One region of the Enterobacter cloacae complex sp. genome, then DNA from elsewhere that is predicted to be linked to it. Evidence: predicted binding sites of a transcription regulator. Region 1 holds the regulator's gene; the other holds the start of a gene.
The links. The regulator PurR, encoded in region 1, represses purine synthesis genes. The targets are predictions, from matches to a motif close to CANGCAAACGTTTGCNTG.

Region 1 (4,425 bases):
GCCATAACGCAGAACGGAATCAAAATTTCTGCAAGCCCGGCGCCGGGAATAAAGCCGACGGCCCAGGTCGCAATCACGCTTAACGCATACAACACCAGCAGCCAGGGCAGCATCTGTTGGCCTTCCCATTTTTGCAGTGCGGCGCGACAGCCATAGCCACCCACCAGGAAGGCGATGGTCTGTGGAACGTAGCTCAGGCCGATAGCCGCCGGGCTGTAGCCCATGTCATGCAGAATGAACGGCGAACCGGTCAGCCAGGCAAAGAAGCTGGCAGAGCAGGCGGCATAAATCAGCACGTTACCGCGATAGGCTTTTGCCCGCAGTAAGGAGGTAAAGGTCACTGGCTGCGCGTCCGGATGCGTCTCTTTTTTACGCGCAGGCTTGAGCCCGAACGCGGGCAGCATCAGCACCAGCGTGATGGCAAACAGCGTGGCGAAAATGGCCTGCCAGTCGAAATGCGCCAGGATCCAGCTGCCCAGCAGCGGGGCGAGCGCCGGCGACAGGCCGACCAGCGGCATAATGGTGGCGAAAATGCGGTTAGTGCGCGAAGCCGGATAATAATCGGTTACCAGCGCCTGCCAGGTGACCGCTGCGGCACAGACGCCGACGGCCTGGATGAAGCGCAGCACGAGGAGCCAGGCGGCATCGCGGACCCACAGCATGCCCAGACAGCCTACGGCAAAAATTGCCAGTCCCAGCAACAGGACGGGTTTACGGCCAAAACGATCCGAGAGCGGCCCCCAGAGCAGTTGCGCCAAGGCAAAGCCTGCGAGGAACAAACTCAGGCTGGCGCTGATGGCGGCGGCAGGGGTTTGCAAATCTTCCTGCATCGCGGCGAACGCGGGCAGATACATATCGGTCGCCAAAAAGCCCAGCACGCTTAAGCCGCCGAGCCAGACTAAAAATCCTTTCCTGGGTTGCACTGTTTATTCTCCTGAGGAGGCAGGTGTACGTTGGCGCAGAGTGTAGGAGGTGCAAAGCAGCTTGTGAAACGCTAATATTTGGCGGGTGAATTCAAAAATTTTGCAGGCAAAAGATGTGGTCAGATTATTCTCTTGAAGTGGTCGATGCCGTGGCGCGTAACGGCAGCTTTACCGGTGCCGCCCAGGAGCTGCATCGCGTTCCCTCGGCCATCAGCTATACGGTGCGTCAGCTGGAAGCGTGGCTGGCGGTCCCGCTGTTTGAGCGGCGCCATCGCGACGTGGAGCTCACGCCGGCCGGCGCGTGGTTTTTGAAAGAGGGGCGGTCTGTTATCAAAAAAATGCAGATCACCCGCGAGCAGTGCCAGCAGATCGCCAACGGCTGGCGCGGTCATCTTTCCATCGCGGTGGATAACATCGTTAAGCCGGAACGCACCCGGCAGATGATCGTCGATTTCTATCGTCATTTCTCCGACGTCGAACTGCGCGTTTCACAGGAGGTGTTTAACGGCGTCTGGGATGCGCTGGCGGACGGCAGGGCAGAGATGGCGATTGGCGCCACCCAGGCGATCCCGGTTGGGGGGCGCTACGCGTTTCGCGACATGGGCATGCTGAGCTGGACCTGCGTGGTCGCGCGCGATCATCCGCTGGCGGCGCTGGAAGGGCCGCTGAGCGATGACACCTTACGCAACTGGCCCTCGCTGGTGCTGGAAGATACGTCCCGTTCGCTGCCGAAGCGCATTACCTGGCTGCTGGATAATCAGCGCCGCGTGGTCGCGCCGGACTGGGAGTCGTCAGCCACCTGCCTGAGCGCGGGGCTGTGCGTTGGCATGGTGCCGGTGCATTTTGCGCGTCCGCGCATTGACGCGGGGGAGTGGGTGGCTCTGACGCTGGAAAATCCCTTCCCGGACGCCGCGTGCTGTCTGACGTGGCAGCAAAACGACGTATCGCCCGCCATGGCCTGGCTGCTGGATTATTTGGGAGACAGCGAAACGCTGAACCGGGAGTGGTTACGGGGACCAGCGTAGCTGGCCCCGTAAAAGGATTAACGACGGTAGTCGCGGAACGGACCGTCCGCAACGGAACGGCGTTCAATCAGGCGCGGGTGCACTTCAATGGACTGGGACTGTTCACGCTTGTTGACGATCCTGTCCATCAGCATATTGAAGGCGGTTTCACCCAGCGAATCTTTCGGCTGGTGAATGGTGGTCAGCGCCGGCGTAAAGAAGCGGGCGTTGCGCACGTTATCATAGCCGATCACCGAGATATCCTGCGGGACGCGCAGGCCGAGTTCATCTGCCGCACAGAGGGCGCCCATGGCCATGATATCGCCGCCGCAGAACACAGCGGTAGGGCGATGCGGCTGGGAGACGATCTGCTGCATGGCGCGATAGCCCGACTCCGGCTCGAAATCGCCCTGAACAATCCAGTTTTCCGGCACGGTAATCAGCGCCTCTTCCATCGCCTTCATGAAACCGGCCAGGCGGCCAGCACCGGTGTTACGCTCCAGCGGGCCCGGGATCACGCCAATTTCACGGTGACCGCGTTCCACCAGGTAACGCCCCGCCATGTAGCCGCCTTCAAAAGCGTTATCGATAACGGAGTCGGTGAAGTCGGCGCGCGCTTCGCCCCAGTCCATCACCACCATCGGAATGTGGCGATACTCTTCCAGCATGGAAAGGACCGACTCTGGGTATTCAGAACACATCACCAGCAGGCCGTCGACGCGCTTTTGCGCCATCATCGACAGATAAGCGCGCTGTTTCTCAATGTTGTTCCACGCGTTGCCCAGAATCAGGGTATAGCCCTTCTGGAAGCAGTTTTTTTCAACGGCTTCGATAATTTCAGCAAAGTAGGCCGCTTCACTGCTGGTGGCCAGCAGGCCAATCGATTTGGTGTGATTAACCTTCAGGCTACGCGCGACCGCACTAGGCGAGTAGTGAAGTTCTTTGATCGCTGCCCAGACGGCATTGCGCGTCTCTTCAGCGACAAAACGCGTTTTGTTAATAACATGTGATACGGTTGTGGTGGAAACGTTTGCGCGTTTTGCTACGTCTTTAATTGTTGCCATTAAATGTCACTCCAGACCATATCCTAAGCTCCTGAAACCATTGAAGGTAAACGTTTGCCTTCTCTCACCCTTATTACGCAATCTTGAGTTGCGACACGCCGGGAAAACGACACAGGACGTCAGGAGGGGGTCAGTGGCCGGTACGCTAATAAATTTAGCGTGGAATTTTGTCCTATCTTGATGAAAAGGGGAAGAGGTAAAGTGGATATCCGCTTAAATCCTGGAAGATTTTTGACCTGAACTGTGTAAAAATGAGCAGGCTCACTTTTCGTAGGGTGAATAAAAGGAGAAAAATTGATGAGTACCGATCTGAAGTTTTCGCTGTTTACCACCATTGTTGTTCTTGCCCTGATTGTTGCGGGTGGTTTAACCGCTGCGCTGCACTGATTTAGATGGAGGGAGAATTTTCTCCCTCGCTTGCCGCTATTGTTATCTTTCCGGCAAAAATCTTTTGCCAAAATGTTAACTTCTCATTTTTTGTGATTGATGTCATGCTTTTGACTTCTTAATTCTGTGCCGGGTAACGGCACGGTATCCGGAGTTTATTCATGAAAATCAATTTTCCCCTGCTGGCCCTGGCGATTGGCGCCTTTGGGATTGGCACCACTGAATTCTCCCCGATGGGGTTATTGCCTGTTATCGCCCGGGGCGTGGATGTCTCTATCCCTGCGGCCGGTATGTTGATTAGCGCCTACGCGATCGGCGTGATGGTGGGCGCGCCGCTGATGACGCTGCTGCTTTCGCACCGCGCGCGCCGCAATGCGCTGATTTTCCTGATGGCGATTTTCACCCTGGGCAACGTGCTTTCCGCGATTTCGCCGGATTACACCACCCTGATGCTTTCCCGTATTCTGACCAGCCTGAACCATGGCGCCTTCTTCGGGCTGGGCTCGGTTGTTGCCGCCAGCGTGGTGCCAAAACATAAGCAGGCCAGCGCGGTAGCCACCATGTTTATGGGGCTGACCATCGCCAATATCGGCGGTGTTCCCGCCGCCACCTGGCTGGGAGAAGCTATCGGCTGGCGTATGTCTTTCCTCGCAACCGCCGGACTGGGCGTGGTCGCGATGGTCGCGCTGTTCTTCTCACTGCCGAAAGGAAGTGCGGGAGAACGTCCGGAAGTACGTAAAGAGCTGGCGGTGCTGATGCGTCCCCAGGTGCTTTCCGCGCTGCTCACCACGGTACTGGGGGCGGGGGCGATGTTTACGCTCTACACCTATATCTCCCCGGTGCTGCACGACATTACCCATGCAACGCCACTCTTTGTTACCGCGATGCTGGTGCTGATTGGTGTCGGGTTCTCGATTGGCAACTATCTCGGCGGCAAATTTGCCGACCGCTCCGTGAGTGGGACGCTGAAAGGCTTCTTAACGCTGCTGATCGTCATCATGGTGGCGATCCCGTGGCTGGCGCGTAACGAAGTGGGCGCCGCGGTTG
Region 2 (4,425 bases), 1.7 Mb from region 1:
ATGGTGCGCTGATGCACCTCATCGGTGACAACGGGAGCAGGGGAGTAAGCGCCCATCCCGCCGGTGTTGGGGCCGGTATCGCCATTGCCCACGCGCTTGTGATCCTGGCTGGTGGCCATCGGCAGAACGTGCTCGCCGTCGACCATCACGATAAAGCTCGCCTCTTCGCCGTCGAGGAATTCTTCGATCACGATGCGGTGGCCCGCATCGCCAAAGGCGTTGCCTGCCAGCATATCCTGGACTGCCGCTTCGGCTTCTTCGAGCGTCATCGCCACGATAACGCCTTTCCCGGCGGCCAGACCGTCGGCTTTGATGACAATCGGCGCGCCTTTTTCACGCAGGTAAGCCAGCGCGGGCTCGACGTCGGTGAAGTTCTGATACTCCGCCGTCGGAATGTTATGACGCGCGAGGAAATCTTTGGTGAAGGCTTTTGAGCCTTCCAGCTGCGCGGCACCTTCCGTTGGGCCGAAGATTTTCAGGCCAGCGGCGCGGAAAGCGTCTACGACGCCAATCACCAGCGGCGCTTCCGGGCCAACGATGGTCAGATCGATCTTCTCGGTCTGGGCAAAGCTCAGCAGCGCCGGGATATCGGTTACGCCGATGGCGACGTTTTGCAGCGCGGGTTCCAGCGCCGTACCGGCGTTACCCGGTGCCACAAAGACGGTTTCCACCTGCGGGGACTGCGCCGCTTTCCATGCCAGCGCGTGCTCGCGCCCGCCATTACCAATCACTAATACTTTCATTTTCTGCTCCGGGAATTAATGGCGGAAGTGGCGCATGTCGGTAAAGATCATTGCGATGCCGTGTTCGTCGGCAGCGGCAATCACCTCGTCGTCGCGGATAGAGCCGCCAGGCTGGATCACACAGGTGATGCCCACCGCAGCCGCAGCGTCGATACCGTCACGGAACGGGAAGAAGGCGTCAGAGGCCATGGCGGAGCCTTTCACTTCCAGGCCTTCGTCGCCTGCTTTGATACCGGCAATTTTCGCAGAGTAAACGCGGCTCATCTGGCCTGCGCCTATCCCGATGGTCATGTTCTCTTTGGCGTAAACAATGGCGTTAGACTTCACGAACTTCGCCACTTTCCAGCAGAACAGCGCGTCGCGCAGCTCCTGTTCGGTCGGCTGACGTTTGGTCACCACGCGCAGGTCGGCTTCTGTCACCATACCCAAATCGCGATCCTGAACCAGCAGACCGCCGTTCACGCGCTTGAAGTCCAGGCCCGGCACGCGTTCCGCCCACTGACCGCAGACCAGCACGCGCACGTTCTGTTTTGCCGCAGTGATTTTCAACGCTTCTTCTGATGCGGACGGCGCGATGATCACTTCGACAAACTGGCGGGAGATGATGGCCTGCGCGGTTTCGGCATCCAGCTCGCGGTTTAAGGCGATAATGCCGCCGAACGCGGAGGTCGGGTCGGTTTTGTAGGCGCGATCGTAGGCATCCAGAATAGAAGTGCTTACCGCAACGCCGCACGGGTTGGCGTGCTTGACGATAACGCAGGCCGGCTCGCTGAACTCTTTCACGCATTCCAGCGCGGCGTCGGTGTCGGCAATGTTGTTATAGGAAAGGGCTTTGCCCTGAACCTGCTGGGCGGTCGCAACGGAGGCTTCTTTTACCTCTTCTTCTATATAGAAGGCAGCCTGCTGATGGCTGTTCTCACCGTAACGCATATCCTGCTTCTTAATGAAGTTCAGGTTCAGGGTGCGCGGGAAGCGGCCAGAGGGATCTTTGCTTTCTCCGTGGTAGGCAGGAACCAGGCTACCGAAGTAGTTGGCGATCATGCTGTCGTACGCGGCGGTGTGTTCGAACGCCTTAATCGCAAGGTCGAAGCGGGTTTCGAGAGTGAGGGAGCCGTCGTTAACATCCATCTCATTAATAATGGCGCTGTAGTCGCTGCTCTTCACCACGATGGCCACATCTTTATGGTTCTTCGCCGCGGAGCGCACCATGGTTGGGCCGCCGATATCAATATTCTCAACCGCATCTTCCAGAGAGCAGCCTTCGCGGGCGACGGTCTGGGCGAACGGGTAGAGATTAACAACGACCATATCGATAGGCGCGATATCATGCTGTTCCATAATGCCGTCGTCCTGACCGCGACGGCCCAGAATGCCGCCGTGCACTTTCGGATGCAGGGTTTTGACGCGTCCATCCATCATTTCCGGGAAACCGGTGTAGTCGGACACTTCGGTTACCGGCAGACCTTTATCTGCTAACAGGCGAGCGGTACCGCCTGTAGAAAGCAGCTCCACACCCCGTGCGGAAAGTGCCTGAGCGAATTCGACGATACCGGCTTTATCAGAAACACTGAGCAGAGCGCGGCGGACTGGACGACGTTGTTGCATGGTAAATCCCCTGGATTTCACGATTACAGAGAGCGTTAGATGAATTTTCCAGCGAAAAACTCATCTAACACACCTGACGAGGCCTCCTTGTTAAGCGCGAGTATTTTAACGAAAACGTTTGCGCAACGCTCGCATATTTTCACTTTTTCGAAGCGCTGTGGGTAACTCTGTGTGTAAAAGGGTATAAGGCGGGGTTTTGCTGGGGAATGCAGCAGTCAGTCATTTTTCTGTCATTTAGCGGTTGCGGCCTGCGGAGAACTCCCTATAATGCGCCTCCATCGACACGGCGGATGTGAATCACTTCACAGACAACGCGGTCGGCTGAAGAGAAAAAATCCTGAAATAACGGGTTGACTCTGAAAGAGGAAAGCGTAATATACGCCACCTCGCAACGGTGAGCGAAAGCCGCGTTGCACTGCTCTTTAACAATTTATCAGACAATCTGTGTGGGCACTCAAAGTGACATGGATTCTTAACGTCGCAAGACGATAAATGAATACCAAGTCTCAACGAGTGAACACGTAATTCATTACGAAGTTTAATTCATTGAGCATCAAACTTTTAAATTGAAGAGTTTGATCATGGCTCAGATTGAACGCTGGCGGCAGGCCTAACACATGCAAGTCGAACGGTAACAGGAAGCAGCTTGCTGCTTCGCTGACGAGTGGCGGACGGGTGAGTAATGTCTGGGAAACTGCCTGATGGAGGGGGATAACTACTGGAAACGGTAGCTAATACCGCATAATGTCGCAAGACCAAAGAGGGGGACCTTCGGGCCTCTTGCCATCGGATGTGCCCAGATGGGATTAGCTAGTAGGTGGGGTAACGGCTCACCTAGGCGACGATCCCTAGCTGGTCTGAGAGGATGACCAGCCACACTGGAACTGAGACACGGTCCAGACTCCTACGGGAGGCAGCAGTGGGGAATATTGCACAATGGGCGCAAGCCTGATGCAGCCATGCCGCGTGTATGAAGAAGGCCTTCGGGTTGTAAAGTACTTTCAGCGGGGAGGAAGGTGTTGAGGTTAATAACCTCAGCAATTGACGTTACCCGCAGAAGAAGCACCGGCTAACTCCGTGCCAGCAGCCGCGGTAATACGGAGGGTGCAAGCGTTAATCGGAATTACTGGGCGTAAAGCGCACGCAGGCGGTCTGTCAAGTCGGATGTGAAATCCCCGGGCTCAACCTGGGAACTGCATTCGAAACTGGCAGGCTAGAGTCTTGTAGAGGGGGGTAGAATTCCAGGTGTAGCGGTGAAATGCGTAGAGATCTGGAGGAATACCGGTGGCGAAGGCGGCCCCCTGGACAAAGACTGACGCTCAGGTGCGAAAGCGTGGGGAGCAAACAGGATTAGATACCCTGGTAGTCCACGCCGTAAACGATGTCGACTTGGAGGTTGTGCCCTTGAGGCGTGGCTTCCGGAGCTAACGCGTTAAGTCGACCGCCTGGGGAGTACGGCCGCAAGGTTAAAACTCAAATGAATTGACGGGGGCCCGCACAAGCGGTGGAGCATGTGGTTTAATTCGATGCAACGCGAAGAACCTTACCTACTCTTGACATCCAGAGAACTTAGCAGAGATGCTTTGGTGCCTTCGGGAACTCTGAGACAGGTGCTGCATGGCTGTCGTCAGCTCGTGTTGTGAAATGTTGGGTTAAGTCCCGCAACGAGCGCAACCCTTATCCTTTGTTGCCAGCGGTTAGGCCGGGAACTCAAAGGAGACTGCCAGTGATAAACTGGAGGAAGGTGGGGATGACGTCAAGTCATCATGGCCCTTACGAGTAGGGCTACACACGTGCTACAATGGCGCATACAAAGAGAAGCGACCTCGCGAGAGCAAGCGGACCTCATAAAGTGCGTCGTAGTCCGGATTGGAGTCTGCAACTCGACTCCATGAAGTCGGAATCGCTAGTAATCGTGGATCAGAATGCCACGGTGAATACGTTCCCGGGCCTTGTACACACCGCCCGTCACACCATGGGAGTGGGTTGCAAAAGAAGTAGGTAGCTTAACCTTCGGGAGGGCGCTTACCACTTTGTGATTCATGACTGGGGTGAAGTCGTAACAAGGTAACCGTAG

Region 2: purH (bifunctional phosphoribosylaminoimidazolecarboxamide formyltransferase/IMP cyclohydrolase) is a predicted target of PurR. The motif match lies at 2,456-2,473, and genes of this name have one in related genera.

Annotation. Positions count from the first base shown of each region.
Region 1 is NZ_LT991957.1:4,045,369-4,049,793, forward strand. It holds gene punC (purine nucleoside transporter PunC) at 1-923, opposite strand, end outside; gene punR (DNA-binding transcriptional activator PunR) at 1,037-1,948, shown strand; gene purR (HTH-type transcriptional repressor PurR) at 1,966-2,991, opposite strand; gene cydH (cytochrome bd-I oxidase subunit CydH) at 3,289-3,378, shown strand; gene DBR02_RS19965 (MFS transporter) at 3,540-4,425, shown strand, end outside.
Region 2 is NZ_LT991957.1:2,387,664-2,392,088, forward strand. It holds gene purD (phosphoribosylamine--glycine ligase) at 1-743, opposite strand, end outside; gene purH (bifunctional phosphoribosylaminoimidazolecarboxamide formyltransferase/IMP cyclohydrolase) at 759-2,348, opposite strand; rRNA gene DBR02_RS11965 (16S ribosomal RNA) at 2,912-4,425, shown strand, end outside.